Regions from separate parts of the Kitasatospora sp. NPDC088264 genome, predicted to be linked through region 1. Evidence: riboswitches for the same ligand, from Rfam matches in the RefSeq annotation. Region 1 holds a riboswitch; each other region holds the start of a gene.
The links. A riboswitch is a leader RNA that binds a small molecule or an ion and turns the genes downstream of it on or off. The one in region 1 is predicted to bind cyclic di-AMP.
Positions count from the first base shown of each region.

Region 1 (7,119 bases):
GAACGCCGCGCGCGCCGTCAGGCTCTGTCCGGCCGATCCTGCCGGGCCCGCGACGCCGGACAGGACCTAATCGCGCAGCGCGGCCACCTCGTCCAGCCAGAGCCGGGTGAACTCGGCCAGGCCGACGCCCGGTCCGGCCCGGAGCAGCCGGTCCAGCCGGTGGTCCCGGTCCGCCCCCTCCCCGTCGGCCGCGCCGACCGCCCGGTAGAACGCCACGAGCCGCTCGGGCCCGTAGCGCCGGGCGAGCAGCTCGCAGGCGAGCCAGGCCTGCTCGTACGCCTGGGCGATGCCGTCGGCCCCCGCGGTGAAGTCCCGGTCGGCGGGCAGCGCGGTGGGCAGCCGGCCGGCGGCGACGTCCCGGGCCAGCTCGGGGGCGATCTGCTGCGGGCGCCGGCCGGAGCCCCGGTAGGCGGTCCAGTCGGCGACGCCCTCGGAGAGCCAGAGCGGTGTCCAGGCCCGGGTGTCGGCCCTGGTCGCGACGTGGGTGGCCTCGTGGGTGACGACCACCTGCCGGCCGAAGTCGCTGAGCCGCCCGAACGTGCCGGGGTTGACCAGCACCCGGTCGGCGGGGGTGTGCCAGGGCGCGCCGGGGGCGGCCGAGGTGACCGCCGCCATGCCCGCCCAGCCCGCCGGGTCGACCTCCAGCAGCCGGGCGAACTGCTCGGCGGTGGCGGGTACTTCGAGCAGCAGGCGGCCCGCCCAGCCGGTGCCCCAGACCTCGCTCACGGCGGGTGCGGCCCGGTCGGCCACCGCGACCAGACCGGCCGGGTCGGGCCCGTCGGCCAGTCCGAGCACCAGGCAGTGCGCGCCCGCCGCGGACCGGGCGGAGCCGAGGTCCCAGAGCGCCGGGGGCCCGCTCGCGCTCTCCTCCCGGTCGACCCGCCAGCCGCCGCCGGCCAGGACCAGGTCGATCCGGCGCGGGTACACCACCGGGTAGTCGTCGTACCCGGTGATCCGGACCGCCAGGTCGGCGGCGGCCGTGAGCCGCTCCGGTCCGGCGTCCGCGCCGAGCACCAGGTTGCGGTAGCCGGCCTCGATCGCCGCCGGTCCGGACCAGGAGGGCAACGCCCGGGCCCGCGCGTCCAGCAGCGCGGCCACCTCGGCCCGCCGGTCCGACGCCCACCGGTCCGACGCCCGCCCGGCCGCGGAGGGGGCCGCCGGGGCCGCCGGCGGCAGCGACAGCTGGGCCAGCCCGCCGGCCGCGAGCAGCAGCGCACCGCGCCGGGACAGCGTCCGGCGGGCGCCGTCTATCGGGTGGGGGGCATCGTCTATCGGGTGGGGGGCGTCGGGGTCGGACGGTGCCGGGCTCAGAGCCGGACCACCCCCGCGACCGGCATCGCGTTGACGCTCTCGTAGCGGACCTTGGCGCCCGGGTAGGGGGCGTGCACGATCACCCCGCCGCCGGCGTACATCCCGACGTGGTGCATGTCCCGGTAGAAGATCACCAGGTCTCCCGGCCGCGCTTCGGAGAGGCTGACCCGCTGCCCGGCGTACGCCTGGGCCTGCGAGGTGCGCGGCAGGGTCACTCCGGCCTGCCGCCAGCTGTAGTACATCAGACCGGAGCAGTCGAAGGCGCGGGGCCCGGTGGATCCGTAGAGGTAGGGCGAGCCGATCATCCGCACCGCGGCCGCCAGCGCGGCCGCCCCGCGCTCGGAGGCGGGCGGGGCCGTGCCGAGGTCCAGCCGGTCGGTGCCCCGGGTGGCGCGCTGCTCGGCCTCCCGGGCGTCCTGGGCGGCCATCCGGGCCCGCTCGGCGACGCCCAGGCTGTTGAGGAGCCGCTGGGCCTCGGTGAGCCGCTGCTGGATCTGCTGCTTGCTGTCGGCGAGCGAGCGGCGGGCCTGGTCGAGTTCGGCGAGCTTGCCGGCGGTCTCGGTGCGGCGCTGGTCGAGCCGGCGCTGGCGGGTGGCCAGTTCGTGCAGGGTCTCCTGCTGCCGCTCGGCGGCCTGGTCGAGGGTGCGGGCCCGGGACAGGTAGCCCTCCGGGTCGGTGGAGAGCATCAGCTGGACGGTCTGGGCCATGCCGCCGCCGCGGTACTCGGCGCCGGCCACGGTGGCGAGGTCGCCGCGCAACTGGTTGAGCTGGTCCTGGGCGACGGCGATCTCGCCCTGGAGGACGGTCGTCTCGCCCTGGAGCCGCTGCTGCGCCTCCTGGGCGGCGTTGTACTTCTCGGACGCCTGCTCGGCCTCGCCGTAGAGCTGCTCCACCTGCGCCTTGACGTCCTTGCGGGTGGGCGTGTCCGGCGCGGCGGGGGCGGCCTGGGCGCTGCCGCCCGTCGTCACACCCAGGGCGGTGGCGGCGGCCGCGGTCAGCACCAGCGCACGGGCGAGCAGTTGGGAACGACGGTGCACGGGCATGGCGGCAGCGGCTCCGATCCGGCGGTGGGCCCCGCCGCCGCCCCAACGCGGGCGGCCCTGGAAGCGGAGTCCGGTGGCAGACGTTAGCGAGTCCGGGCAACCGAGTCCAAACCCCTGCCAACCCGAATATTTGACCCGCAATCGGACATCAGTCCGATGCGCCGGAAAAGCCGCAGGCCCGGCCTTCCGTGGTGGAAGGCCGGGCCTGGGAGGGCCTGAGCGGGGATCAGACCCGCACGATGGAGGTCAGCGGCATGTTGCCGACGGCCTCGTAGCGGACCGACGCGCCCGGCTTGGGCGCGTGCAGCACCTGGCCGTTGCCCGCGTAGATGCCGACGTGGTGGGCGTCCCCGTAGAAGATCAGCAGGTCGCCGGGCTGGGCCTGGGAAAGGTCGGTGCCGATCCGGGTACCGGCGTGGGCCTGCTCCTGCGAGGTGCGCGGCAGCGAGACGTCGACCTGGTTGAACGCCCAGACCATCAGGCCCGAGCAGTCGAAGGAGCCGGGGCCGGAGGCGCCGTAGACGTACGGGCTGCCGATCTTGGAGGCGGCGATGGACAGCGCCGCGGCGCCGCGCGAGCTGCCGGCGCTCGGCTTGGTGACCGGCGCGGCGGGGGCCTGCGACGCGCTCAGGTCGGTGCGGCTGTTGTCGCGGGAGGAGCGGTCGGCGGCCTGCTGGGCCGCCGCCTGCTGCTGGGCGGCCTTCGCGGCGGCGTCGGCCTTCGCCTTGGCCTCGGCGGCGGCCTTCTCCTCGGCCGCGCGGATCGCCTGGCGCTCCTGCTCGGACAGGGTGTTGAAGAGGTCCTGCGCGGCCTTGAGCTTGCCCTGGACCTCGTCCTTGGCGCTCTTCAGCTGCTGGGTGGTGGTCTCCATCTCGGCGAGCTTGCCCTGGGCCTCGGAGCGCACCTGGTCGAGCTTGCGCTGCTCGTCCTGGAGCTGCTTGAGCTGGCCCTTCTGGGTGCCGCCGGCCTGGTTCAGCGTGTCGGCCTGGCTCAGGAAGGTGTCCGGGCTGGCGGAGAACATCAGCTGGACGGTCTGGGATATGCCGCCGTTGCGGTACTGCTCGCCGGCGATCTCGGCCAGGCCGCCCTGGAGGTCGGTCACCTGCCCCTGCTGCCGCGCCACCTGGTCCTGCAGGTCGGTGACCTGCTTCTGCAGCTGCTGCTGCTTCTCCTGGGCGGCGTTGAGCTTCTCGGTCGCGACCTCGGCCTGCTCGTTGAGCTGGTCGACCTGCTCCTTGACCTGGTCCTTGGTCGGCTGCGGGTCGGCGTGGGCGCCGGACTGCGCGGACAGCGCGACGGCCGCCGCGGCGAAGCCGGTCAGGATCGAGACCCGGGTGCGACTGGCGGGCTTGGGACGACGATGGGACGCCACGAAGGCGGACTCCTTCTTCCTACGCCGTCTACCGGGTGAGCTGACGGGTTCGGGCCGGAAGCGTGCCCTACGACGCCTCACGGCCGTTCCACCGGCCGACCTGGCGCCGATTCACCCCGGAGGAACGTGGTTCCCCGGCTCCGTTCGACAGCACCCCCGACTGCTGGGCTCCCCGTCGGGCAGGCACTGGGCCCGCCCCGCTGCGTCACGAACTCGACGGAAACCACCGCCGTCACCCTGGCTGGGCGATCGGGAGTGCGGTGGTTCGGGGCACGACCCTAGTAACTGAACCGTGATCCGTTCAAATCCTTGTCAGAAAAAAGACGGAAGAAGACCAAAGTTCTTTTGTGAATATGACACATAGTGATCACCGCCGTACGCAAAGCTGATCACTCTTCACCGGGGACTCGCGCTGCGGACAAAACCCGAACGCCACCCCCGGTCGGAGGGTGGCGTGGATCACAGGCCCGGACGGGGCCCTTCGGGCGTGTCGGGCCGTCAGACCCGGCGGATCGTGTTGATCGGCATCGCGTCGACCTTCATCACCTTCACCACGTCGCCGGTGTGCGGCGCGTGCACCACCATGCCGTTGCCGATGTACATCCCGACGTGGTGCCGGTCGGCGCCGTAGATGACCAGGTCGCCCGGCTGGGCCTGGTCCAGCGAGACCTTGGTGCCGACGTTGCCCTGCTCCTGCGAGGTGCGCGGCAGCGAGACGCCGGCCTGGCCGTACGCCCAGACCATCAGGCCCGAGCAGTCGAAGGTGGTCGAGCCGGTGGCGCCCCACACGTACGGCGAGCCCTGCTTGCTCATCGCCTTGGCCACGGCCACGCCCGCGTAGCCGCCGGCCTGCGGGAGGCTGCCGAGGTCGGCACGGTCGCTGCCGCGCGAGGCGCGGTCGTCCTGCTGCTGCTGGGCCCGCAGCGCGGCGCGGTCGGAGGCGCTGAGCGAGTTCAGCAGGTCCTGCGCGGCCTTCAGCTTCTGGTTGACGTCCGTCTTGGCCTGGTTCAGGTCCTTGGTGGTGGAGTCGAGCGAGGCCAGGACGGCGGCGGCCTCGGACTTCTCCTGGTCCAGCCGGCGCTGCTGGTCCAGCAGTCCCTTGAGCGCCTCCGACTCGCTGGCGCTGGCCTGCTGGGCGCTGGACGCCTTCTCCAGGTAGCCCGACGGGTCCGAGGAGAGCATCAGCTGGACGGACGGGTCGATGCCGCCGGTGCGGTACTGCTCGCCCGCCACGCCGGCCAGGCCGGTCTGGAGCTGGGTCATCTCGTCCTGGCTGCGGGCCACCTTGTCCTGCAGCTGGTCGGACTGCTTGCGGAGCTGGTCGGCCCGCTCCTTGGCGCCGTTGTACTTCTCCGCCGCCTGCTCCTGGTCCTGCTGGAGCTGGTCGATCTGCGCCTTGACGTCGGTCTTGCTCGGCTGGGGCGCGGCGTGCGCGGCGACCTGCGCGGAGAGGGCGACCGCGGTCGCCGCGGCAGCGGTGAGCACGGAGACCCGGGCGCGGCTCGGCTGCTTGGGACGGCGGTGGGAGGCCAAGGGAATTGCTCCTTCTTCCATCGGCCTCACCCGATCAGGTGAGAATCCGGAAAATAGGTTTGACGCCACACCCTAGGGAAGATCCACGGGTTTTGCCACTCCCCCGAAGGCGTGAACTCCACTTCCCCCGCAGGCTTCACTGGATGTGCACACCGCCGCAAACCGGGCGCTGACCAGGCCTCATCCCACCGCGGCAGCCGTCAGGGCCGCGCCAGCCGGTTCAGCAGCAGAACGGAAGCCACGGGGCGCGCGCCGGCCTTCCGCACGCCCTCCGCGACCTCCCGGTCGGTGGACACCACCACCACCGGACGACCCTGCGGCTCGGCCCGCACCAGACGGCGGATCAGCTCGTCCGCGGTCTCGCCGGTCCGGCTGAACCGCACCCGCACCCCGCGCGGTGGCGCCATGATCACCGGAACGTCCAGGTCCTGCCCGTCGAACACGCAGGTGACCTCCGCCTGCGTGCGCTGGGCCAGCATCGCCAGCCCGCCCAGCAGCCGGATCCGCTGCTGCTCCAGCGGCAGCGTCGGATAGCCCGTCTTGGTCACGTTGTAGCCGTCCACCACCAGGTGCACCTGCGGGATCGCCAGCAGCTGGTCCAGCAGCGCCGGATCGTCGTCGGCCAGACCGCGCCGGGCCACGTCGTGCGGCGAGGCCGCACCCGGCACCACCGCCTCCACCAGGTCCCCCGGCCGGATCTGGGAGACCGGCAGCGCCAGCTCCCGCTGGAGCCCCTGCGCCGACTGCAGCACCGTGTCCAGCAGCAGCCGCAGCCGCATGTCCTCGACGCTGCGGCCCTCGCGGGCCGACCGGCGGCCCTGCTCGGCCGCCGTCTCCAGCTCGCCGACCCGGTGCCGCAGCCGCCGCGCCTCGGACTCCGCGGCGCCACGCTCGGCGGCCGCCTGCGCCCTCGCGGCCTCCAGCTCGGCGGTCAGCCGCCTGGTCTCGGCCTGCGCCCGGCGGGTGTCGCTCTCCAGCGAGCGCACCTTCTTCCGCAGCGACTCGGCCTCCCGGCGGACGTCCTCGGACTCCGCGCGCTGCCGCTCCAGGTCCGCCCGGGCGGCGGACCGCAGCTCGGCGAGCTCCGCCTGCAACTTCTCCGCCAGCCGGGTGGCCTCGGCGGCCGCGCCCTCGGCGCCGGCCCGCTCGGCCTCCTCCCCGGCCTCGGCCACCAGCCGGCTCCAGCCGGCCGACCGCACCAGGTAGGCGGCGGCCGCGACGTCCATCGGATCGGCGGCGCCCGGAACGCTGCCCGACTCCAACGCCTTCACCAGGTCCGGCTGGCCCAGCCTCAGCCGCTCCGCTATCCGCACCCGGAACGCCGGCTCCGACTCCAGCGCCGCGGCCAGCGCCGTGGCCGCGTACTTGGCCCGCCGGGCCGGGGTGAACTTGACGTACTGGCGCAGGCTCTGCGGCAGCTCGCCGGGCGGCAGCCCGCCGAGCGCGTCCGAGGCCAGGCCGACCACGCGCCGGCGCACGCCCTCGGGCAGCGGCCGGTCCAGCTTCTCGGCACCACGCTCCGGCGCCACCTCGCCGGAACCCGCCACCTCGCCGGAACCCGCCGCCCCGCCGGAGCCCACCGACTCATCGGAACCCGCCGCCCCGCCGACGGCCGCGGGCTCGGACGGAGCCGCGTCGGCGGCCCGCGCCTGCACGGCCGCAGCGGGCTGAAGCCCCTGCGCTTCGGCGGGCTCCCTCGCTGCGTCCACCACGTCCTCGGCTCCGATCCTGGTCCTACGGGGTCACGGCCCGCGGCCGCCGCCCTGTCGTCACGCTCCGTGCGTCCTGTCTGTATTGTCCCAGCGCGGCGGGCAGGCGCGCCGCGCACCCGCCCCCGCGCCGTCGGGCGTCAGCCCTGGT
Region 1 covers NZ_JBFBIR010000012.1:145,231-152,349, forward strand. Annotated here, with positions in the region: gene AB0O82_RS12890 (glycosyltransferase 87 family protein) at 1-2, shown strand, start outside; gene AB0O82_RS12895 (hypothetical protein) at 67-1,098, opposite strand; gene AB0O82_RS12900 (NlpC/P60 family protein) at 1,308-2,354, opposite strand; gene AB0O82_RS12905 (NlpC/P60 family protein) at 2,581-3,726, opposite strand; cyclic di-AMP (ydaO/yuaA leader) riboswitch at 3,737-3,886, opposite strand; gene AB0O82_RS12910 (NlpC/P60 family protein) at 4,225-5,259, opposite strand; gene AB0O82_RS12915 (NYN domain-containing protein) at 5,460-6,806, opposite strand; gene AB0O82_RS12920 (hypothetical protein) at 7,109-7,119, opposite strand, start outside.

Region 2 (7,119 bases), on a different contig from region 1:
CGCGGCCCGGGCGTTCCCGTCCAGCAGCCGCAGGTACCACCGCCGCGCCCTCGCTATCGGTGCGGGCACGTGGACCTCCGCCAAGGGGTCGGCGGTCCCCTGTCATGACCACCAGTCAGCCCGGCCACACTAACCCGTCCGCCCCCACGACCCCCAGGCCCGCTGCCTGCCCGCCGCACGGGAAGTCGGCGGGTCCGACTTCTCGCGCACGCCTCACCCGGTGCGCCGGCCGTTCCGTCGTCGTGGGAGACCGGGTGGGTCGTGCCGCGGCCGGTGCGGTGGCCGGCGTCTCAGGGGGTGGGCCAGGTGCGGAGCCCGGTGGTGAGGAGGGTGATGAGGCGGCTCTGGGTGGTGGCCAGGTCTTCGGCGAGCTGGAAGCCGCCGCCGATGGAGAGGGAGGCGAAGCCGTGGGCGACGGAGCGGACGGTGCGGGCGGCGTGGATCGCCTCCGCGCCGTCGAGGCCGTACTCCCGCAGGACGGCGATGATCACCCCGACGAGCCGTCCGGCCGCGCGGGTGAGGTCGTCGTCCGGCTGCGGGGCTTGCGGGAGGGCGTTGTAGCGGTGCGGGTACTCGGTGGCGTACGCGTGGTAGGCGCGCAGGACGGTGTCGACGGCGTCGTCGCCGCTGCGGCCGACGGCGGCCTCGGCGAGCCGGTCGGCGAGTTCCTCGGTGACCCGGACGGCGATGAGCCGCCGCAGTTCGGCGAGGCCGCCGCTGACGTGCTTGTACAGCGACGGGGTGGCGACCCCGGCCCGGGCGGCGACGGCGGCCAGGGTGAGGGCGTCGGCGCCCTGCTCGTCGATGAGGGCGATGGCGTGGTCGACGACCTGCTCGGGGGTGAGTCCTACTCGGGGCATGGTGTGGGCTCTCCGTCGGTGGAAGGCGTACGTGGCGTGGCGTGGCGGGGCTGACGTGGGCGGGCGGGGCTCAGGCGAGTTCGGCGAGGAAGGGCAGCAGGGCGTCGGCGGTGGCCTGCGGGTTGTCGGCCATCGGGTAGTGCCCGGATCCGTCGATCATGACCTTCCGCGCGTTGAGCGCGATGGCCTGCCGGTCGGCGACGGCTTCCGGCTCGGGGAAGTCGGGGTCCTTGCTGCCCATGATGACGAGCGAGGGGCAGCGCACGGCCGCGGTCCAGCCGACGGGCGCGGAGTCCCCGCTGACGTGTCCGCGGGTGGCGGTCTTGCGGCCGGGGGTGCGCATGGCGGCGACGAGTCCGGCCACGTACGGGTCGAAGTCGGCGGGCCTGGCGCCCGGGTAGGCCAGCTTGCGGTGGTAGAGGCCCCAGAAGGCGGGCGAGTGGACGGTCAGGAAGCCCATGACGCGGAGGGCGCCGCGCATGAGGGCGCCGGGCGGGGGGTTCTCGATGAAGGCGTCGATCAGGGCGATGCCGGCGACCCGCTCGGGGGCGTCGCCGGCGGCCTTGACGACCGTCGCGCCGGTGTAGGAGTTGCCGACCAGGACGGCGCGGTCGATGCCGAGGTGGTCGAGCAGGGCGAGGACGTCGGTGGCGATGGCGGCGGGGGAGTAGTCGTCCCAGATGATCGAGGATTCCCCGAAGCCGCGCAGGTCCATGGTGATGACCCGGCGGCCGGCGGCGGCCAGCAGCGGGCGGAGGTGCCGGTAGGCGGCGCGGGTGTCGAGCATTCCGGGGAGCAGCACGACGGGGGCGCCGTCGCCCTGTCGGGTGTCGTCGTAGGCGAGGCGGCCGCCGGTGACGTCGAGGTACTGGGTGGTGGGGGCGCTGGTGGCGTTCATGGTGGGCCTCCGGAGGGTTGCCGGTGCGGGGCTTCGGTGCTGCCGCCGATAGCCATAAAGCTAAGGCTAATAGCCTTAGCCGTCAAGCCCTCGCGCCCTGCGGAGCGGGGGAGGCCGGCGGGGGGTGCGCGGATGAAGGGTCGTTCGTTGACGTCCGATCACGTGAGGTGGCGTCAACGGTGCTCAAGGGGGTGCAGGGGTGTCCAAGGGGAACAAAACGCCCGTCGTGCCCCGGAGTGCCCCGCCCGTCTCCGGTCGTCCCGGGCGAACGGCTTGGAATCAGGGCCTCCTAGGATTAACGTTTGATAACGCAGCGCGGTCGTCAACGCCGTACCCAGACGGCACCGTGCGCCGTCGCCTAATCCCGCCGACCGGCCTCCGGGCAGGTCAGGGAGCCGGGGAACCACGTTCCTTGGGGTGAATCGGCGGGGCTCCGGCCCGGCCGTAGGAGACCTTCCTGCTCCGAACCCGTCAGCTAACCCGGTAGGCGCGAAGGAAGGAAAGGAGCGCGCCTCCGTGGCGTCGACGCACACTCCGGCACACCCGGCCGGCCTCGCAGCAGGTACCCGGCTCCTCGACCACCCCGGCCCGGACGGCCCCGAGTACGCGGGCCCGGAGGCCGAGACCAACCGGCACCGGATGCCGCGTCAGGTCCGTGGGGCCTCCCCGCTGCTCGGCGTCACCGCCGTCGCCGCCACCCTGGGCGCCACCGGCTTCGCCTCCGCCACCCCGGCCGCCGCCCCCGCCATCGAGACCCCGGACGAGACCCCGGTCGCCCTCTCCGCCGACCCCGGCCTCGCGCTCGCCGCCCGCATCCAGCTGCAGGCCGACAGCCAGCGCACCGCCGCCGAGGAGGACGCCCGCGTCCAGGCCGCGAAGGAGGCGGAGGCCAAGGCCGCCGCCAAGGAGGCCGAGGCCAAGCGGGCCGCCGAGGAAGCCGAGCGGGCCAAGGCCGCCGCCCTCACCCTGCCGGTGCGCGACTACCACCTCACCGCCCACTACGGCCAGAGCGCCCGCTACTGGGCCCACCTGCACACCGGCCTGGACTTCGCCGCCGACACCGGGACCCCCGTCTACGCGGTCGGCCAGGGCACCATCACCTCGGCCGGCTGGTCCGGCTCGTACGGCTACCGGATCGTCGAGACCCTGCCCGACGGCACCGAGATCTGGTACTGCCACCTCTCCTCGATCATCAAGGGCTCCGGCAAGGTCGGCTCCGGCCAGCAGATCGGCAAGGTCGGCGCCACCGGCAACGTCACCGGCGCGCACCTGCACGTGGAGGTCCGCCCCGGTGGCGGCGCCCCCGTCGACCCGGAGACCTGGTTCCAGCAGCGCGGCGTCAACCCCTGACGCACCCGCGAAGCCCCGGCCGCCGGAACCAGCAGCGCGGCCTCAACCCCTGACGCACCCGCGAAGCCCCGGCCGCCGGAACCAGAAGGCACCGCGGCCGGGGCTTCGCCGCGTCACTCCTGCGCCGGGTCTGCCGGCTCCGCCGGGTGCGCGTCGAACTCCTCCTGCGCCGGCCCCGCCAGCCCCTCCAGGCGGGCGTCGAACTCCTCCTGCGCCAGCCCGGCCAGGTACGCGTCGATCTCCTCCTGCCCCGGCTCCGGCGCGAGGTCCGGGAACTCCTCCACCAGCAGTCGTGGCAGCCCGGGCACCGTCCACTCCCCGTACAGGTCGAGCGCGGCTTCCACCGCCGCCTCCTCGAACGCTCCGAAGTCCCCGGCCAGTTCGTCCGGCATCGGCTGGCCCAGCGCGGTCAGCTCGGCCAGGTTGCGGTAGCTGCGCCGCATCAGGCCCTGCTCCAGCAGCCGGCGCGCGCCGTCGGTGGCCATGCCGACCGAGATCACCCGGGTCGGGCTCCAGCCCTGCTCGTCCACCTCGTCCAGCCAGCCGGTCTGCGCCAGTGCGGCGAACACGGCCAGCCGCTCCTCCTGCGCCAGCTCCCGGAAGCCGGTCAGCCACTCCCGCACCGCCTCCGGATCCGCGACGTCCGCCCCGTACGCGTGCAGCAGCAGCGCGTACAGCCGGGGCCAGGTCACCAGGTCGGCGCGGCGCAGCAGCCCGGCCGCGACCTCGCCCTGCCACTCGGCCTCGGCGTGCAGCCGCTCCTGGCGCTTGGCGTTGAGCCGCTTGGCGGCCCGCTGGTGGTCGGTCAGCAGCCGGACGGCGGCGCCGTACGCCAGCGGGTCCGCCTCCGGTTCGGGTTGGACGTACAGGTAGAGCCGCTCGTACAGCAGGTGCTCCACCGCGTTCGAGGTCAGTTCGGGCCAGCCGTCGTGCATCCTGCCCTCGCCCAGCTCCAGCAGGGCCAGCACCGCGCGCAGCGGCGCTTCGGCCACCGGGGCGCGGTCCTCTTCCGCCGCCCAGGCGAGCAGGTCGGAGGCCCTGGTGCGCGGGGCGAGCCGCAGGTCTTCGTCGTTCATAGCTCGAACGGTAACCGCTGGCCGGGGGTAGGGTCGGCTGCCATGGTCCCCGTACGACTCACCGGCCCCCGGCTGGCCATCCGCGAGTATCACCACACCGCCGGCGACGTGGACGCGCTGTACGGGCTGTTCAGCGACCCGGAGGTCACCCGCTACCTCCCCTTCGAGCCGCGCGACCGTGAAACCTGCGCCGACCAGATCGAGCTCTACCTGGAGGAGGCGATGGCGCCGGAACGGGACACCTACCGGCTGGCCGTCACCCGGCGCGACGACGCCGAGGACCCGGTGGACGCCGTGCCGATCGCCCACGCCTCCCTCACCCTCGGCAAGCACCGCTCCGCCCACCTCGGCTACGTGCTGGGCCGCGACGTCTGGGGCCGCGGCTACGCGGGCGAGATCGCCGGCCTGCTCTGCGAGCTCTCCTTCGAGGCCCTCGGCGTGCACCGGCTGGCGGCCCGGGTCGACGTGGACAACGGCGCCTCGGCCAAGGTGCTCCTCCGGCTCGGGTTCCAGTTGGAGGGGCGGGTCCGGCACGACCTCTACAAGGGTGGCGCCTGGTCCGACTCGTACCTGTACTCGCTGCTCGCCGACGAGTGGCGCGGCGCGACCGGCTGACGGCCCGGCGTGGACGTCCGGCGTGGACGTCCGACGCGGACGTCCACGCGGACCTGGGGGCAGGCCTGCCGGGTCAGGCCCGGGGGGTTAACCCCACCCCCGATCCGCCAGGCCTCCGGATCCTCCCCGGCCCGCCGTTCGACCAGACTGGTGCCATCAGCAGTCGAGAACGAGGGACCGGGGCCGGGACATGAGCATCAGCCGAAGCACGCAGGACCGCGAGTGGGACGTCCTCGGTGGTTACGGCGACGACCCGCGTCCCGCTCGGGCCCACCGGACCGAGGAGCCGCCGGCCGTCTGGCGGGCGCCGTTCTCCGGGCACTACTACCGCGAGATCGGCTACACGCTCACCGGCCTGCCGCTGTCGGTCATCGGCTTCTCCGTCTCGATCGTGCTGTTCTGCATGGGGATCGGCACCTTCGTCACCGTCCTCGGCCTGCCCGTCCTCGCCCTCCTGACCACCGTCGCCCGCGGCATGGGCCGGATGGAGCGGGCCCGGGTGCGCGGCATGCTGGCCCTGGACGTGCCCGCCCCGGCGCCGGTGCGCCAGACCCGCCCGGGCACCTGGGGGGCGATCACCGCGCGGCTGGCGGACCCGGCCGGGTGGAAGGCCGCGTTCTACCAGGTGGTGATGTTCCCGTGGGCGGTCCTCAGCTTCGTCCTGTCGCTGGTGTTCCTGCTGCTCGGCTGGGCGATGGCGCTGTACCCGCTCTACCACTGGGTCTTTCCGGCCTTCACCTCCTGGCGCGGGTACCGGATCTTCGACTTCTACGACAGCGACAACGTCCAGCACGTCTACTACATCGAGGGGGCCTGGCAGATCGCCGGCCTCTCGCTGGTCGGGGTGCTGCTCATCATCCTCACCGCCCAGCTGGTCCGCGGCCTGACCAACGTGAACCGGGCCGCCGCCCAGGGCCTGCTCGGCCGCTGAACCCCGCGGCCCTCCCCGCCTGCCCCGCCCGCCTCCCCGGCCCCGCCCACACCCGGACGTGCTCCGGATGCGGGTGGGGCCGGCCCGTGTTGGGATGGCCGGGTGGCCGCCGCACACACCCCCGCCGACCCGGGCGCCCTGGGCCGGGACATCCTGGTCACCTCCCGCCCGCTGGACGAGTACTGCGACCTGTTCGACCTCACCCGGGCCCAGCTCGCCGCGCTGCCGGGCCCGGTGCTGGACTGCCCGGGCGGTGCGGCCGGCCTGGCCGCCGAGGCGCGTCGGCTCGGCTGCCGGGTGATCGCCGCCGACCCGGCGTACGCGCTCCCCGCACCCGAGGTCGCGGCCCACGCGCTGGCGGCCCGGGCGTCGATGGCCACCGCGATGGCCGCCCGTCCGCACCTGTACCCGTCACCGCGCTCCTGCCGACCGGACCGCTACCTGCGCAGCTGGGACCGCGCCCGTCGCCTGTTCGCCGCCGACTCGGCCGCGCACCCGCAGCAGTACGTGGCCGCCGCGCTGCCCCGACTGCCGTTCGCGGACGGCGCCTTCGCGCTCACCCTGAGCGGCTACCTGCTCTTCGCCTACCCCGAACTGTTCGGCCCCGAAAGGCAGTTGGACGCCCTGGTGGAACTCGTCCGGGTGACCTCCCCGGACGGCGAGGTCCGCGTCCAGCCGCTGCACGACGGCCACGGCCTCCGCTGCGCCCACCTCGACCCGCTGCGGTACGCGCTCGGCGAGCGCCGCGTCGCCAGCGAGATCCGCCGCTTCCCCCGCGCCGCGGACGGCCGCACCCGCCGGGTCCTGGTCCTGCGGGCCGCCGACCGCCGCCGCCGGTCTGCTGCCGAAAAGTAATGGTCTCTCCTGGTCAGCGCCCCTATACTCGCCCGCATGAACGAGACGACCGTCAGGCGTGCCGGGGCGGCCGACGCCGACCGGCTCACCGAGCTGATACAGGCCTCCACCGCCTACCGCGGCCACTACTCGGCGATGATCGACGGCTACCAGGTCACCCCCGAGTACATCGCCCGGCACGAGGTGTTCCTGGCCTCGGACCCGACCACCGACCGGCTGCTCGGCTTCTACGGCCTGATCCGCGAACCGGCCGAACTGGACCTCATGTTCGTCGCCGACGAGGCCCAGGGGCTCGGCATCGGGCGGAAGCTGATCGCGGACATGCTGGAGCGCGCCCGGGCCGCCGGGATCGCCTCGGTCAAGGTGGTGTCCCACCCGCCCGCCGAGGGCTTCTACCTCCAGGTGGGCGCCGAGCGCACGGGCACCCGCCCGCCGCAGGTCAAGACGCCCTGGGAGCAGCCCGAACTGCGCTTCACCGTCAAGGAGTTCGGCAGCTAGCTGGGGTCGCCCGCCGACGGAGCCGACTGGACGGGC
Region 2 covers NZ_JBFBIR010000007.1:19,015-26,133, reverse strand. Annotated here, with positions in the region: gene AB0O82_RS08045 (PP2C family protein-serine/threonine phosphatase) at 1-69, opposite strand, end outside; gene AB0O82_RS08040 (TetR-like C-terminal domain-containing protein) at 291-860, opposite strand; gene AB0O82_RS08035 (alpha/beta hydrolase) at 931-1,758, opposite strand; cyclic di-AMP (ydaO/yuaA leader) riboswitch at 2,104-2,262, shown strand; gene AB0O82_RS08030 (M23 family metallopeptidase) at 2,275-3,108, shown strand; gene AB0O82_RS08025 (hypothetical protein) at 3,222-4,184, opposite strand; gene AB0O82_RS08020 (GNAT family protein) at 4,227-4,799, shown strand; gene AB0O82_RS08015 (sensor domain-containing protein) at 4,990-5,730, shown strand; gene AB0O82_RS08010 (hypothetical protein) at 5,833-6,585, shown strand; gene AB0O82_RS08005 (GNAT family N-acetyltransferase) at 6,622-7,083, shown strand; gene AB0O82_RS08000 (hypothetical protein) at 7,080-7,119, opposite strand, start outside.
Region 2: another riboswitch for cyclic di-AMP. It lies ahead of AB0O82_RS08030 (M23 family metallopeptidase); the one in region 1 lies ahead of AB0O82_RS12905 (NlpC/P60 family protein).

Region 3 (7,119 bases), on a different contig from region 1:
CTGTTCGACACGGACTTCTTCACCTGGTTCGGCAACGCCCTGCTGGTCTCCGGCGTCACCACCGTGTTCGGCGTCCTGGTCGCCGCCACCACCGGCTACGCCGTCTCCCGGATGCGCTTCCCCGGCCACCGGCCGCTGATGTGGTCGCTGCTGGTCACCCAGATGTTCCCGATCGCGGTGCTGATCGTGCCGATGTACACGATGCTCTCCGACCTCGGCCTGCTGGACAGCTACCTGGGCCTGATCCTGGTCTACTCGACCACCACCGTGCCGTACTGCGCGTGGCTGCTGAAGGGCTACTTCGACACCATCCCGGTGGAGATCGACGAGGCCGGCCGGGTCGACGGGCTCAGCCCGTTCGGCACCTTCTGGCGGCTGGTGCTGCCGCTCGCCCGCCCGGGTCTGGCGGTGGCCGCCTTCTACTCCTTCCTCACGTACTGGGCCGAGGTGCCGTTCGCCTCCACCTTCATGCTCAGCTCCGACAAGTACACGCTGGCCGTGGGCCTGCAGACCTTCGTCAGCGAGCACGACGCCCAGTGGAACCTGATGGCCGCGACCGCCGTGCTGATCGCGATCCCGTCGGCAGCCTTCTTCTACCTGGTGCAGCGTCACCTGGTCACCGGTCTGACCGCCGGTGCCTCCAAGTCGTAACGCTCCTCGCTCCTCTAGTCCCCAAGGGATACCGTCCATGACCCAGAACCTGGCCGACACCTCCCGGCCTGCCGCCGACGCCGCCGCCCACGAGGCGGTCACCCCGGCTCCTGCGACTGGCGGCGCGTCCAGAGGCTGGTGGCGGGACGCGGTCATCTACCAGGTGTACCCGCGCAGCTTCGCCGACTCCAACGGCGACGGCATGGGTGACCTGCCCGGCATCCGCAGCCGCCTGCCGTACCTGCGCGACCTCGGCGTGGACGCGGTCTGGCTGTCGCCGTTCTACGCCTCGCCGCAGGCGGACGCGGGCTACGACGTCGCCGACTACCGCGCCGTGGACCCGATGTTCGGCAGCCTGCTGGACGCCGACGCGCTCATCCGGGACGCCCACCAGCTGGGGCTGCGGATCATCGTCGACCTCGTCCCGAACCACTCCTCGGACCAGCACGAGTGGTTCCAGCGCGCCCTGCGCGAGGGCCCCGAGTCCCCGCTGCGCGAGCGGTACCACTTCCGCCCCGGCAAGGGCGAGAACGGCGAACTGCCGCCCAACGACTGGGAGTCCATCTTCGGCGGCCCGGCCTGGACGCGCAGCGAGAACCCGGACGGCACCCCCGGCGACTGGTACCTGCACCTGTTCGCCCCCGAGCAGCCCGACTTCAACTGGGAGAACCGGGCCGTCGCCGACGAGTTCCGCTCGATCCTGCGGTTCTGGCTCGACATGGGTGTCGACGGCTTCCGCATCGACGTCGCCCACGGCCTGGTGAAGGCCCCCGGCCTGCCCGACCTCGGCGGCTCCGACCAGCTCAAGCTGCTCGGCAACGACGTCATGCCGTTCTTCGACCAGGACGGCGTGCACGAGATCTACCGCAGCTGGCGCAAGATCCTCGACGAGTACCCGGGCCAGCGGATCGGCGTCGCCGAGGCCTGGACCCCGACCGTCCAGCGCACCGCCAACTACGTGCGCCCCGATGAGCTGCACCAGGCCTTCAACTTCCAGTACCTGGGCACCGGTTGGGACGCCGCCGCGCTGCGCGAGGTGATCGACGTCTCGCTCGACTCGATGCGCCCGGTCGACGCCCCGACCACCTGGGTGCTGTCCAACCACGACGTCACCCGGCACGCCACCCGCTTCGCCAACCCGCCCGGCCTCGGCACCCAGATCCGCACGCCCGGCGACCGCGAGCTCGGCCTGCGCCGGGCCCGCGCCGCCACCCTGCTGATGCTCGCGCTGCCCGGCTCCGCGTACATCTACCAGGGCGAGGAACTCGGTCTGCCGGACGTCACCGACCTGCCGGACGAGGTCCGCCAGGACCCGTCGTTCTTCCGCAAGGCCGGGCAGGACGGCTACCGCGACGGCTGCCGCGTCCCGATCCCGTGGTCCGGCACCGAGGCCCCGTACGGCTTCGGCCCGGTCGCCGGCGGGCCGTCCTGGCTGCCGCAGCCGGCCGAGTGGGCCGCGCTGAGCGTCGAGGCGCAGACCGGCGACCCGGCGTCCACCCTGGAGCTGTACCGCAGCGCGCTCGCCGTCCGCCGTTCCCAGGACGACCTCGGCGCCGGGACGGCCGTGGAGTGGCTGGAGGGCCCCGAGGGGACCCTGACGTTCCGCCGCGGCTCCTTCGTCTGCACCGTCAACGCCACGGACGAGCCGGTCCGGATAGCGGCGCCCGGAAAGCTGCTGCTCTCCTCGGTGGAGCTGGTGGTCGACGGCGGCGAGACGGTGCTCGCGCCGGACAGCACCGGCTGGTGGGCGGTCTGACGTGGTTGCAATAGGCTCTGGGACCGTGACTACGGCGCGACTCTCAGACATCGCGGCGCAGGCGGGGGTCAGCGAAGCCACCGTCTCCCGCGTACTCAACGGCAAGGCGAACGTCTCCGCCGCCACCCGGCAGACCGTGCTGGCGGCGCTCGACGTGCTCGGCTACGAGCGGCCGACCCGACTGCGCCAGCGCAGCGCCGGCCTGATCGGGCTGATCACGCCGGAGCTGAGCAACCCGATCTTCCCCGCACTGGCCCAGGTGATCGAGCAGGTGCTCAGCCGGCACGGGTACACCCCGGTGCTGTGCACCCAGACACCGGGCGGGTCCACCGAGGACGAACTGGTCGAGATGCTGGTCGACCGGGGCGTGGCGGGCATCGTCTTCGTCTCCGGGCTGCACGCCGACTCCACCGCCGACCACGACCGCTACGCCCGGCTGACCGGGCGAGGGGTGCCGTTCGTGCTGATCAACGGCTACAGCGAGCGGATCGACGCGCCGTTCATCTCGCCGGACGACCGGGCCGCGATGTGGATGGCCGTCCAGCACCTGGCCGAACTCGGGCACGAGCGGATCGGGCTGGCGGTCGGGCAGCGGCGGTACGTGCCGGTGCTGCGCAAGATCGAGGGCTTCACGGCGGCGATGCGCGAGGTGCTGGGACGGAGCCAGGAGGAGGCCGAGGAACTCGTCCACCACACGCTGTTCAGCGTGGAGGGCGGGCACGCGGCGGCCGGCGCGCTGCTGGACAAGGGCTGCACGGCGATCGTCTGCGGCAGCGACATGATGGCGCTCGGGGCGATCCGGGCGGTGCGGCAGCGTGGGCTGTCGGTGCCGCACGACGTCTCGGTGGTCGGCTTCGACGACTCGCCGCTGATCGCCTTCACCGAGCCGCCGCTGACCACGATCCGCCAGCCGGTCGAGGCGATGGCGACCGCGGCGGTGGACGCGCTGCTGGAGGAGGTCGGCGGAAACGCGGTCCAGCGCGGGGAGTTCATGTTCCAGCCGGAGCTGGTCATGCGCGGGTCCACGGGGGCCTGCGCGCGCTGAGGACGGTCAACGGACGGGCCCCGGAGAGCAGTTGCTCTCCGGGGCCCGTTGTGTGCCGCCAGGGTGCCGGGTCAGCCGTCAGTTGTCGGCTGTCACCCGTCGGTCGTGCTCAGACCCGGCCGGCGAAGTCCGGCGCCCAGTTGGCGACGGTCTGCAGGCGCACGCCCGAGCTCGGGTTGGCGGCCTCGACGTACTGGCCGCCGCCGATGTAGATCGCGACGTGGTAGACGCCGGAGTTCTGGCCGTTGTTGGACCAGAACAGCAGGTCGCCCGCCTGCAGGCTGTCCAGCGAGACGCGGGTGCTGGCGGCGGCCTGGTCGGCGGCGACGCGCGGGACGGAGACGCCCGCGGCGCGCAGCGCGGCCTGGGTCAGGCCGGAGCAGTCCCAGCCGCCGTTGCCGGTACCGCCGTAGACGTACGCCTGGCCGACCTTCGACTGGGCGAAGGAGACCGCGGCGGCCATGCTGCCGGTGGCGGCCGGGGTCTGAGCCGGGGTCTGAGCCTGGGCGGCCGGCTTGGAGTCCGGCTTGGTGGCCGGGGCCTGGGGCTGGGCGGCCGGCTTGGCGCTCGCGACAGCGCCGTTGGAGGTCTGGCCGGACTTCTGCGAGCGGTCGAACCAGGTGAAGTCCGAGCCGGACGTGGCCGACGAGCCGGAGCCGGACCGGTCGGCCTGAGCCGACTGCTGGGCCTGGCCGCCGTCCTTGAACGAGAGGCGCTGGCCCGGGTAGATGGAGTCCGGGCCCTCGGTCAGGGTGCCGCGGTTGAGTTCGTACAGCCGCTGCCAGCCGCCCTGGAGGTTGTGCTTGTCGGCGATCGAGGACAGCCAGTCGCCGGAGGCGACGGTGTAGTCGTCGGCCTGGGGCTGGGCGCTGTTCCGGGCCTGGCTCTGGCCCTTCTGGGCCGAGGTGCCGTTGGTGGAGTCGGCGGGGGCCTGCGCCTGGTCCTGGGCCGGTGCGGCCGGCTTGGCGGGCTTCGCGGCCGGGGCCGGGGTCTGGGTCTGCGCGGGCTTGGCGGCCGGGGCGGCCGGCTTCGCGGCGGGCTTGGTGGCGGTCGAACCGGCAGCCGAGCCGGTGGTCGAGCCGGCCGAGGTGTCGACGGCGGCCGGGGTGCCGCCCTTGGTCAGGCCGGCCTGGACCGAGCACACCGGCCAGGCGCCGGGGCCCTGCGAGGCGAGGACCTTCTCGGCGACGGCGATCTGCTGGTCCTTGGTGGCCTGGTTGGCCTGGGGGGCGTAGGCGGTGCCGCCGAAGGCGGCCCAGGTGCTGGAGGTGAACTGCAGGCCGCCGTAGAAGCCGTTGCCGGTGTTGATGCTCCAGTTGCCGGTGCTCTCGCACTGGGCGACCTTGTCCCAGGTGGCGACGGAGGCGGCGGAGGCGGTGCCGGAGGTGAGGCAGGGGATGGTGAGGCCGACGCCCGCGACGCCGACGGCGGCGATCACGCGTCGGGTACGACTGGACAGACGGGTGCCGTTGGTGGGCAGCATGAAGACGCAGTCCTCTCCCACGCCTGCGAGGTGAGCTGTCGGATTCGGGCTGGAGTTGCCCGGCCGCGCTGTGGGCGCGGCTTCACCCCTAGCCCTGGATCGTTCCGGGGAACGGTCCGGGGCGACTTACCTGTGGGTCCCCCGCTCCTGCCGTGGTGCGTTTTCGCGCTGCCAGGACATCCGACGGCAGGACTCGGCGTCGCGGATGAACTGGGTTCGTGTGGCCACGAACGGGGAGCACGTTAAGCAGACTTAAGTTCAAACTGCAAACACCTGTGACGCGCATCACGGTTTGGCGAGAACGGTCGTTCCCCTCACTTGTCATGATCGGAAATGACCGATTTCCGGCAACGCCGCGAAGGGTGCGCGCAACTGTCTGCGTTTCAGGAGGCGGGTGACGGTGGGTCGGGTCGCCTGGGGGCCCGCCCGTCGGGAGAGCGGCGTGTCCGCACTGTGGCCGTCGGGGGGTGCGTCGAGCGATGGTGAACAAATGCGGATAGAACGGACATCACACCTATTCGTCCTTTAACTCCCTTACGGGACAAGCGGGAAGGGCCCGGAACGTAGCCGTTCCGGGCCCTTCACACGTGCGGTGACCGCTACTACTGGCCGGCCGACTCCTCGGCGGCGGCGTGAGCGGCGTGAGCGGCGCGACCACCCCGGCCGGAGTGGTCGGCGTGGGTGCCCTCGGCGGCCTCCGCCGCCTCGGCCTCGGCCCGCGTCAGGGCCTCGGGGGAGGGCGCCGGCAGCGCGGCCAGGTAGGTGGAGGCGATCAGCTGGCCGACCGTCGGGTAGGCGCCCAGCGGCGCCGCGGACGGGCAGCCGGTCTCCTCGGCGGCCGTGGCGAGCAGCTCGGAGTCGGCCTCCGGCCCGATCACCAGCGGGGCCAGCGCCGGGCGCTGGGAGCCGGTCTCCTTGAGGTGGTTGACGGCCGCGGCGACCGAGCCCGGCACGTCGAGCGCGGCGGGCACGACCGGGACGGCCAGCCGGGCCGCCAGCAGGACACCGGTGATGCCGGCAGCGGCAGCGGCCTCCTCGCCGCCGACGGTGGTCAGCACGACGCCGTCCGCGGCGGTCGCGATGGCGAACAGCCGGGCCCGGTCGGCACGCGCCAGGCCGGCCTCGGACAGGCGCACGTGCACGGCCTCGGCGAGCAGCGGGTGCGGGCCGAGCACGTCGGTGACGGGGGCTCCGTACTCGGCGGCGAGGGCGTGGAGTTCGGTCAGGAATCCGTGCGGGCCGGGTACCAGCGGCACCAGGACCGGCGCGGGCAGGCCGGCCTCGGCGGCCATGGCCAGCAGTTCGGCGACGGTGCGGTCGTCGCTGTCGGCGCCCTGGGCGGCTTCGCCCGGGAGGTAGCCGACGGCGGTCTGGATGTCGCCCTGCTCGCTGCGGACGATCGACAGCAGCTCCTCGACGACCGAGCGGGACTCGGGCCCGGCGGTCGCGGGCACGGCGAGCACCAGGGCCGGGGATCCGGCCGGGATCTCGGGGCGCTCGGGGCGACGGTGGCGCCCCCGCGCACGGGAGCCTGGAGTGCGGACGGGCAGTGGCGCGCCCGGGATGGCTGCGGTGCTCATGCCGGAGATCGTAGGACATCGGCCCGTCAGGCCTGCATTCGGCTGCCGTTCGAGTTTCACGTGGTCATGGCGGGTGCGCCGCGCTCCCGTCGTGTCCGTCCGGGCGGTTTGCCCGCAATCCGGACATATCTCACCCAGCCTTCGAGCGATCACCGCTGGTTGCCCTGACGTGTCCGACGGGGCGTCGAGTTGCTTCTGTGGCGCGTGAGATGTCTCACAGCCGGGAGGTCGCCTGACGGAGGGTCACGAAGGCGCGACTCCGGGCGTCTGAAGATCAACATTCAGCGGGGAATCGCTCACGGCCGGTTATCGAGAATCTGGCGATTCACTCGGCTATGTCCGTTTACGTACCGTCAGGAGAAGGGTCCGTGAAGAGTTCAGAACTGCCGGTGAAAGGCCTCGTGCACCTGCAATGTCCCGTGCTGATGCACGTGCACAGCAGCTATCATCGCGTCAAGTGAGGCGTTGTGCCGGGCCGGTACGGGGCCGGTCCGTTCGTTCGGCGGGTGCCGGGAGCGCCGCGCTGGACGACCACTCCGGAGCTCTTCGGGAGATTTCTATGCACGACTCGCAGGACACGTACGGCTCGTACGACACCTACAAC
Region 3 covers NZ_JBFBIR010000031.1:70,588-77,706, forward strand. Annotated here, with positions in the region: gene AB0O82_RS23465 (carbohydrate ABC transporter permease) at 1-651, shown strand, start outside; gene AB0O82_RS23470 (glycoside hydrolase family 13 protein) at 689-2,407, shown strand; gene AB0O82_RS23475 (LacI family DNA-binding transcriptional regulator) at 2,433-3,452, shown strand; gene AB0O82_RS23480 (transglycosylase family protein) at 3,562-4,956, opposite strand; cyclic di-AMP (ydaO/yuaA leader) riboswitch at 4,943-5,103, opposite strand; gene AB0O82_RS23485 (hypothetical protein) at 5,538-6,515, opposite strand; gene AB0O82_RS23490 (DUF397 domain-containing protein) at 7,075-7,119, shown strand, end outside.
Region 3: another riboswitch for cyclic di-AMP. It lies ahead of AB0O82_RS23480 (transglycosylase family protein); the one in region 1 lies ahead of AB0O82_RS12905 (NlpC/P60 family protein).

Region 4 (7,119 bases), on a different contig from region 1:
GCTCACCCACCTCGCCGACGACCACGCCGACGCCCTCGCCGTCCTCACCCGGCTGCTCGACCCGGACCTGCTCGCCCAGCACCCGGAGGTCCGCCCGCTCGCCCTGGACCGCCACGGCCTGGTCCTGCGCCTGGACCACCCGCACGGCCACCGCGACGTCCGCCTGGTCTTCCCCGAACCGGCCGCCGACACCGAGGACTTCGGGCAGCGGATGCACGAGCTGCTGACCGCCGCCCAGCACGGGCTGCCCGCCCACCGGCTCTGAACCGGCCCGCCGAAGCACACTGACGTATCGTCAACTCTCCCCGGACACACCCACCAAGGCCCGGAAACGACAGCGGCCGACCCGGCTCGCGAGAGAAGTCTCGCGAGCCGGGCCGGCCTGGGCGTGTCCCGCGCCCATGTCCACTGCTGCGGCGATCACCCGGTCGAGCGGTCACCCGACATGACCATCCCGGGCGGTCGATTCGCCCCGTAGCAGCGGTGGTTCCTCATCCGGTACATCCGGCAGATCCGGCACATCCGGTACATCCGGTACGGGTCAGAGCGCGACGCCGTGGGCCCGCAGGTAGGCGACCGGGTTGATGTCCGAGCCGTACTCCGAGCCGTTGCGGATCTCGAAGTGCAGGTGCGGGCCGGTCACGTTGCCGGTCGCGCCGGAGAGGCCGATCTGCTGTCCGGCCTTGACGGCCTGACCGATCTTCACCCCGATCGAGGAGAGGTGCGCGTACTCGGCGAAGTGGCCGTCGGCGAGCTTGATCTCGACCTCGTTGCCGTAGGCGCCGCCGTTGCCGGCCTTCACCACGACACCGTTGCCGACGGCGCGCAGCGGGGTGCCGGTGGAGGCGACGAAGTCCTGGCCGGTGTGGTGGCCGGAGGCCCACATCGAGCCTGCCACGCCGTACGCGGTGCCCAGCTTCGGGCCGGCCAGCGGGGCGACGAAGGCCGAAGCGGCGGCGACCGGCACGGCGGTGACCACGGCGGACGGCGCGGCGGTCTGCAGCTGGGTCTGGAGCTGGGCGGACGGCTTGGCCGCCTCGGTCCGGACCTCCGGCTGGGCCTGCGGCTTGGCGGCGGTGGTGGCCGGCGCGGCGTCCTGGGCGGACGGCTGGGCGGGCTTCGCCGGGGCAGCGGGCTTGGCCGGGGCGGCCTGGCCCGCGATCACGAGCCGCTGACCGGGGAAGATCAGGTCCGGGTTGCCGCCGACGACCTCACGGTTGTGGTCGTACAGCGCCTGCCAGCCGCCGTCGACGTGCTGGGCGTCGGCGATCCGGGACAGGGTGTCGCCGCTGACGACGCGGTAGCTCTCCTGCGACGAGGCCTGGGCCTGGTCGGCGGGAGCGGCGGCCGGGGCGGCGGTGACCGCGGCGGCCGGCGCGGGGTGGGCCTGGGCGCTCATCGCGGTGACGAGCGGCAGGGCGAAGGAGACACCGGTGACGGCGGTGGCGATCCCGATGCGGGCGGCGCGGGGCAGGGCGATACGACGAGCCTGTGCAGGCATGGAATTTTCCTCTCCGACGCCTGCGAGGTGAGCTGTCGGGTTCGGGCTGGAGTTGCCCGGCCGCACATGCGGCTTCACCCCTAGCCGGCCCTGGATCCGGGTACGCGAAAGCGTGCCGTTTCCGGTCCGGCGACTTACCTGTGGGTCCCCCGCTCCTGCCGTACAGAGTTCGGTGCGAGCCACCGGGCAGCGGCAGGATTCGGCGTTCCACCCGGTGGATCCGTCCGGACTGGCCGGGCGGTCGCTGAACTAAAACCCATCCGTTCGGGTGAAGCAATGTCGATCACTTGAACCGGCAACAACCCCCCGAGCTGCGGTGACCCTCCGAATGATCGGCTGCACCGTACGTGCACAATCCATTCACCCGGCGCCACTGATCCACGACGCTGCGCCGATTCCGCCACCGCTGCGCACCCGCCCGCTCACGCACCGCGCACCCACCGACACACCCCCCGGTGACCCTTGTCACGTACGCCCCACGGGCGCAGGATCGGCCCGTGGCCACCTCCGAAGCAGGAACACTGCGCCTGGGCACCTCGCGGGGACGCTGGGTCCTCCTCGCGACGGTGCTCGGCTCCAGCATGGCGATGCTCGACGGCACCGTGGTGAACGTCGCGCTGCCCCGCATCGGCACCGATCTCGGCGCCTCCCTCGCGTCCCTGCAGTGGACGCTCAACGCCTATCTGCTCACCCTGGCCGGACTGATCCTGCTCGGCGGCGCGCTCGGCGACCGGTACGGCCGGCGCCGGGTCTTCCTGATCGGCGTGCTCTGGTTCGCCGCCGCCTCCGCGGCCTGCGCCGCCGCCCCCACCATCCACGTGCTGATCGCCGCCCGCGCCGTCCAGGGCATCGGCGGGGCGCTGCTCACCCCCGGTTCGCTCGCCATGCTGCAAGCCGTCTTCCACCCGGACGACCGCTCGGCGGCGGTCGGCCTGTGGTCGGGCCTCGGCGGGGTGTCGGCCGCGGTCGGCCCCTTCCTCGGCGGCTGGCTGGTGGACGGCCCCGGCTGGCGGTGGATCTTCCTGCTGAACCTTCCGCTCGCGGCCGCCGTGGTCGCGGTCACCTCCCGGTTCGTCCCCGAGAGCCGGAACGAGAGCGCCGTCGGCCGCTTCGACGTCCCCGGCGCGCTGCTCGCCGCGCTCGCCCTCGGCGCGATCACCTACGCGCTGACCGCCGCCGGGGAGGGCCTGTCCCCCGCGGTCTGGCTCACCGGCGCGATCGGCCTGCTGCTCGGCGCTGCCTTCATCGCGGTCGAGCGCCGCGCCGCCGAGCCGATGCTGCCGCTCGGCCTCTTCTCCTCCCGGCTGTTCACCGCCGTCAACCTGGTCACCCTCTGCGTCTACGCGGCGTTCAGCGGGGTGTTCTTCCTGCTGGTGGTGCAGTTGCAGATCGTCTCCGGCTTCTCCCCGCTGGTCTCCGGCCTCGCCCTGGTCCCGATCACCGTGCTGATGCTGACCCTGTCGGCGCGCGCCGGGCGGCTGGGCAAGCGGATCGGCCCCCGGATCCCGCTCACCGTCGGTCCGCTGCTGTGCGCCGCCGGGGTGCTGCTGATGCTGCGCACCGGCCCCGGCTCCTCCTACTGGGCGGACGTGCTGCCCGCCGTCACGGTGCTGGGCTGCGGGATGACCCTGTTGGTCGCGCCGCTGACGGCGACGGTGCTGGCCGCCGTCGAGGTCCGGCACGCGGGCATCGCCAGCGGCGTCAACAACGCCGCCGCCCGCGCGGCCGGGCTGCTCGCGGTCGCCGCGCTGCCCTCGCTCGCCGGGCTGAGCGGCGACGCCTACCGGGTGCCGTCCGCGGTGGACTCGGCCTTCCGCACCGCGATGCTGATCTGCGCCGGGCTGCTGGTCACCGGCGGGCTGACGGCCTTCGCCACCGTCCGCGGCAACGTGCTCGCGCCGGTGGACCGCCCGGTGGCCGAGCCGGACTGCGAGTGGGCCTGCGGCACCACCCCGCCGCTCGACCCGGGCCACGTCCACACGGACGAGGGCCCCGCCACCGGATCGGCGGCAGGGCCCTCAGCCAGCTGACGAATCGTCAGAGGATGTCACCGGGCGCGTACTTGGCGGCCTCCGGGTAGGCGGCGGCGACGGCCTCCACCTGGCGGACCACCTCGGCGACCTGGGCACCGGCCGCACCGGTGAAGGAGAGCCGGTCGGCCAGCAGCGCGTCCAGCCCGGCCCGGTCCAGCGGGATCCGCTCGTCGGCGGCCAGCCGGTCCAGCAGCTCGTTCTCGCGGGCGCCCGCACGCATCGCCAGCGCGGAGGCGACGGCGTGCTCCTTGATGACCTCGTGCCCGGTCTCCCGGCCGACGCCCGCGCGCACCGCGCCCATCAGCACCTTGGTGGTGGCGAGGAACGGCAGGTAGCGGTCCAGCTCGGCCTCGATCACGGCGGGGAAGGCGCCGAACTCGTCGAGGACGGTCAGGAAGGTCTCCAGCAGGCCGTCGAAGGCGAAGAAGGCGTCCGGCAGCGCGACCCGGCGCACCACTGAGCAGGAGACGTCACCCTCGTTCCACTGGTCGCCGGCCAGCTCGCCGGTCATCGAGGCGTAGCCGCGCAGGATGACGGCCAGGCCGTTGACGCGCTCGCAGGAGCGGGTGTTCATCTTGTGCGGCATCGCCGAGGAGCCGACCTGGCCCTCCTTGAAGCCCTCCGTGACCAGCTCGTGGCCGGCCATCAGACGGATGGTCTTGGCCAGACTGGACGGCGCGGCGGCCAGCTGGACGAGGGCGGTGAGCACCTCGAAGTCCAGCGAGCGCGGGTAGACCTGGCCGACGCTGATCAGCACGTTCTCGAAGCCGAGGTGCCCGGCGACCCGGCGCTCCAGCTCGGCGAGCTTGTCGGTGTCGCCACCGAGCAGGTCCAGCATGTCCTGGGCGGTGCCGACCGGGCCCTTGATCCCGCGCAGCGGGTAGCGGGCGATCAGCTCCTCCAGGCGACGGAAGGCGACCAGCAGCTCGTCGGTGATCGACGCGAAGCGCTTGCCCAGGGTGGTGGCCTGCGCGGCCACGTTGTGCGAGCGGCCGGCCATGACCAGCTCGGAGTGCTGGGCGGCCAGGCGGGCCAGCCGGACCAGCACGGCCACCGTGCGGTCGCGCACGTGCTCCAGCGACTGGCGGATCTGCAGCTGCTCGACGTTCTCGGTCAGATCCCGGGAGGTCATGCCCTTGTGGATCTGCTCGTGGCCGGCGAGTTCGCTGAACTCCTCGATCCGGGCCTTCACGTCGTGGCGGGTGACCCGCTCACGGGCGGCGATCGAGCCGAGGTCGACCTGGTCGATCACCCGCTCGTAGTCGGCGACGGCGTTCGCCGGTACCTCGACACCGAGGTCCTGCTGGGCCTTCAGGACGGCGAGCCACAGGTGGCGCTCAAGGACCACCTTGTGCTCGGGGGACCACAGCTGGGCCAGGGTCGCCGAGGCGTACCGGGAGGCCAGGACATTGGGGATCTGGGGCTTCGCGCTCACGCTTCGCAAGCCTAACAGCCGAGGTCAGCCGGAACGTCGGCGCATCGGGCGGCTCCGGCCCGGGCCGGAGCGGACGGCTCCGACCGGGCCCGCCCGACGATTCCCGCCGGGCGCGGGGCGGCCCGCTGCCGGGCGGCCTACTGGGCGGCGCCGGACCGGCCGGCCAGCACCGGCAGGACCTGCGCGCAGATCGAGTGCAGCGCGATCCGCTGCTCGTCGGTCATCGCCTCGAACGCCTGGTGGGTGCGGGCCATCTCGCCGCGGATGCGGTTCAGGATCTCCCGGCCCTCGTCCGTGATCACGACGATCTTCACCCGGCGGTCGCCGGCGGCGGCCTCCCGGTGGGCCAGGCGCAGCGACTCCAGCCGGTCCACGATCCCGGTGACGTTGGACGCGTCGCAGCCCAGCCGTCCGGCCAGCGCCCGCATCGGCACCGGCTCCTGCACCGCGCCGAGCGCCTTGGCCTGCGAGGAGGAGAGCCCGTGCCGGGCCGCGGCCGCCGCGAAGTCCTGGAAATACGCGGCGCCGACGGCGGCCAACGCTTCCATCAACTCGGCGTTGGTCGGTACGGTCGTCGTCGCTGTCGAACCCATGGGGTCAGCGTACGGCCAAGTGCTTCAGCAACTCAAGCTTTGACCACGGCAACCGTCGACGGCTTGACCGGAACTGCGGCATCGGCCGGTCGACGAAGCCTCCGGCCGGTCGACAGAGCTTAGAGCACCAGCTGATCGAACAGGTGCCGCAGCTCCGGGTCCGGGTCCGCGGTCAGCCCGGTGTGCACCGGCCCCGGCTGGACGATCGCGCTGCGCGGAGCGGTCAGCCAGCGGAACCGCTGCCCCGGACTGTCCCCCGCCGCCGGGCCGGCCTCCGGCCCCCCGGCGCAGACCGCCTCGATCCCGTGCAGCGCCCGCCGCACCCCGTTCACGTCCGCCACCGGGTCGAGCGCCAGCAGCCGGGCCTGGTCCAGGTGCGTGCGCGCGGCCAGGTACCCGTTCTGGCGGCAGTACAGCAGCACCCCGACGTTGACGCACTCGCCGCGTTCCACCCGCGGCACCGCGCGGATCACGGCGTACTCGTAGTCGTGCAGCTCGACGGCGGCCGGCAGCGCGGGCGTCCTCGGCTCGGTCATGCGGGCACCTCCGGCAGCCAGTCGCGCGGACCGGCCAGTCGGCCGGTCAGCTGGGCGCGGTACGCGGCGCGCACCGCCTCGGGCGAGTCGAAGCCGGGCTCGTCCAGCAGCCAGACCTCCGGGATCCTCGCCACCGCGCCCTCGATCGCGGCCTCCGCGAGCGGTGCGAGCGCCTTGTCGGCGGCCGTCAGGTCCGGCCGGGCCCGCAGCAGCGCGTGGTCGGAGGCGTCGTACGGGCGGCGCACCCAGGCGGCGGCGCCCGCCCAGTGGTGGTGGAAGATCAGGCTCGCGCCGTGGTCGATCAGCCGCAGCCCGCCGGTCGCCACCAGCAGGTTGGGGTTGCGCCAGGAGCGGTCGACGTTGCCGATCAGCGCGTCGAACCAGAGCACCTGGCCGGCCAGCTCCGGATCCACCTCGAAGCAGAGCGGGTCGAAGTTGAGCGCGCCGCTGACGAAGGCCATCCCGAGGTTGGTCCCGCCACTGGCCCGCATCTGGTCCTGGACCTGCTGGTCCGGCTCGCTGCGGGCCAGCACCGGATCCAGGTCGACCGTCACCAGCTCCGGCACCGGCAGCCCGAGCCGCCGGCCCAACTCCCCGGCCAGCACCTCCGCCACCAACGCCTTCCGGCCCTGCGCCGCGCCGACCCATTTCAGCGCGTACAGCCGCCGGTCGTCGGCCTCGACCAGGCCCGGCATCGAGCCGCCTTCTCGCAGTGGCGTCACATAACGGACCGCCGTCACCTCGGGGAGCACGCCCGACAGCCTATCGGTGCCGACCCGTCACCTCCTCCCCTCCGTACGCCCCGTCCCACCCCTCCACCATCCGCCCCACCCCGGTGGCAGCCCCCGCTGCTCCGTGCGAGTGTGGCGGACAGCAATGGGGACCTTCGCGGTTACGACCTGCACGGCAAAGGGATGAGCGATGGAACGACCTCGGATCCTGATCGTGGGCGGCGGCTTCGCCGGCCTGGAGTGCGCCCGTCGACTCGAACGCAAGCTCGCGCCGTCGGAGGCCGAGATCT
Region 4 covers NZ_JBFBIR010000023.1:76,207-83,325, forward strand. Annotated here, with positions in the region: gene AB0O82_RS19780 (DUF2470 domain-containing protein) at 1-265, shown strand, start outside; gene AB0O82_RS19785 (LysM peptidoglycan-binding domain-containing M23 family metallopeptidase) at 542-1,501, opposite strand; cyclic di-AMP (ydaO/yuaA leader) riboswitch at 1,504-1,686, opposite strand; gene AB0O82_RS19790 (MFS transporter) at 1,999-3,531, shown strand; gene purB (adenylosuccinate lyase) at 3,539-4,969, opposite strand; gene AB0O82_RS19800 (MarR family transcriptional regulator) at 5,107-5,562, opposite strand; gene AB0O82_RS19805 (DUF3037 domain-containing protein) at 5,682-6,098, opposite strand; gene AB0O82_RS19810 (HipA family kinase) at 6,095-6,850, opposite strand; gene AB0O82_RS19815 (NAD(P)/FAD-dependent oxidoreductase) at 7,020-7,119, shown strand, end outside.
Region 4: another riboswitch for cyclic di-AMP. It lies ahead of AB0O82_RS19785 (LysM peptidoglycan-binding domain-containing M23 family metallopeptidase); the one in region 1 lies ahead of AB0O82_RS12905 (NlpC/P60 family protein).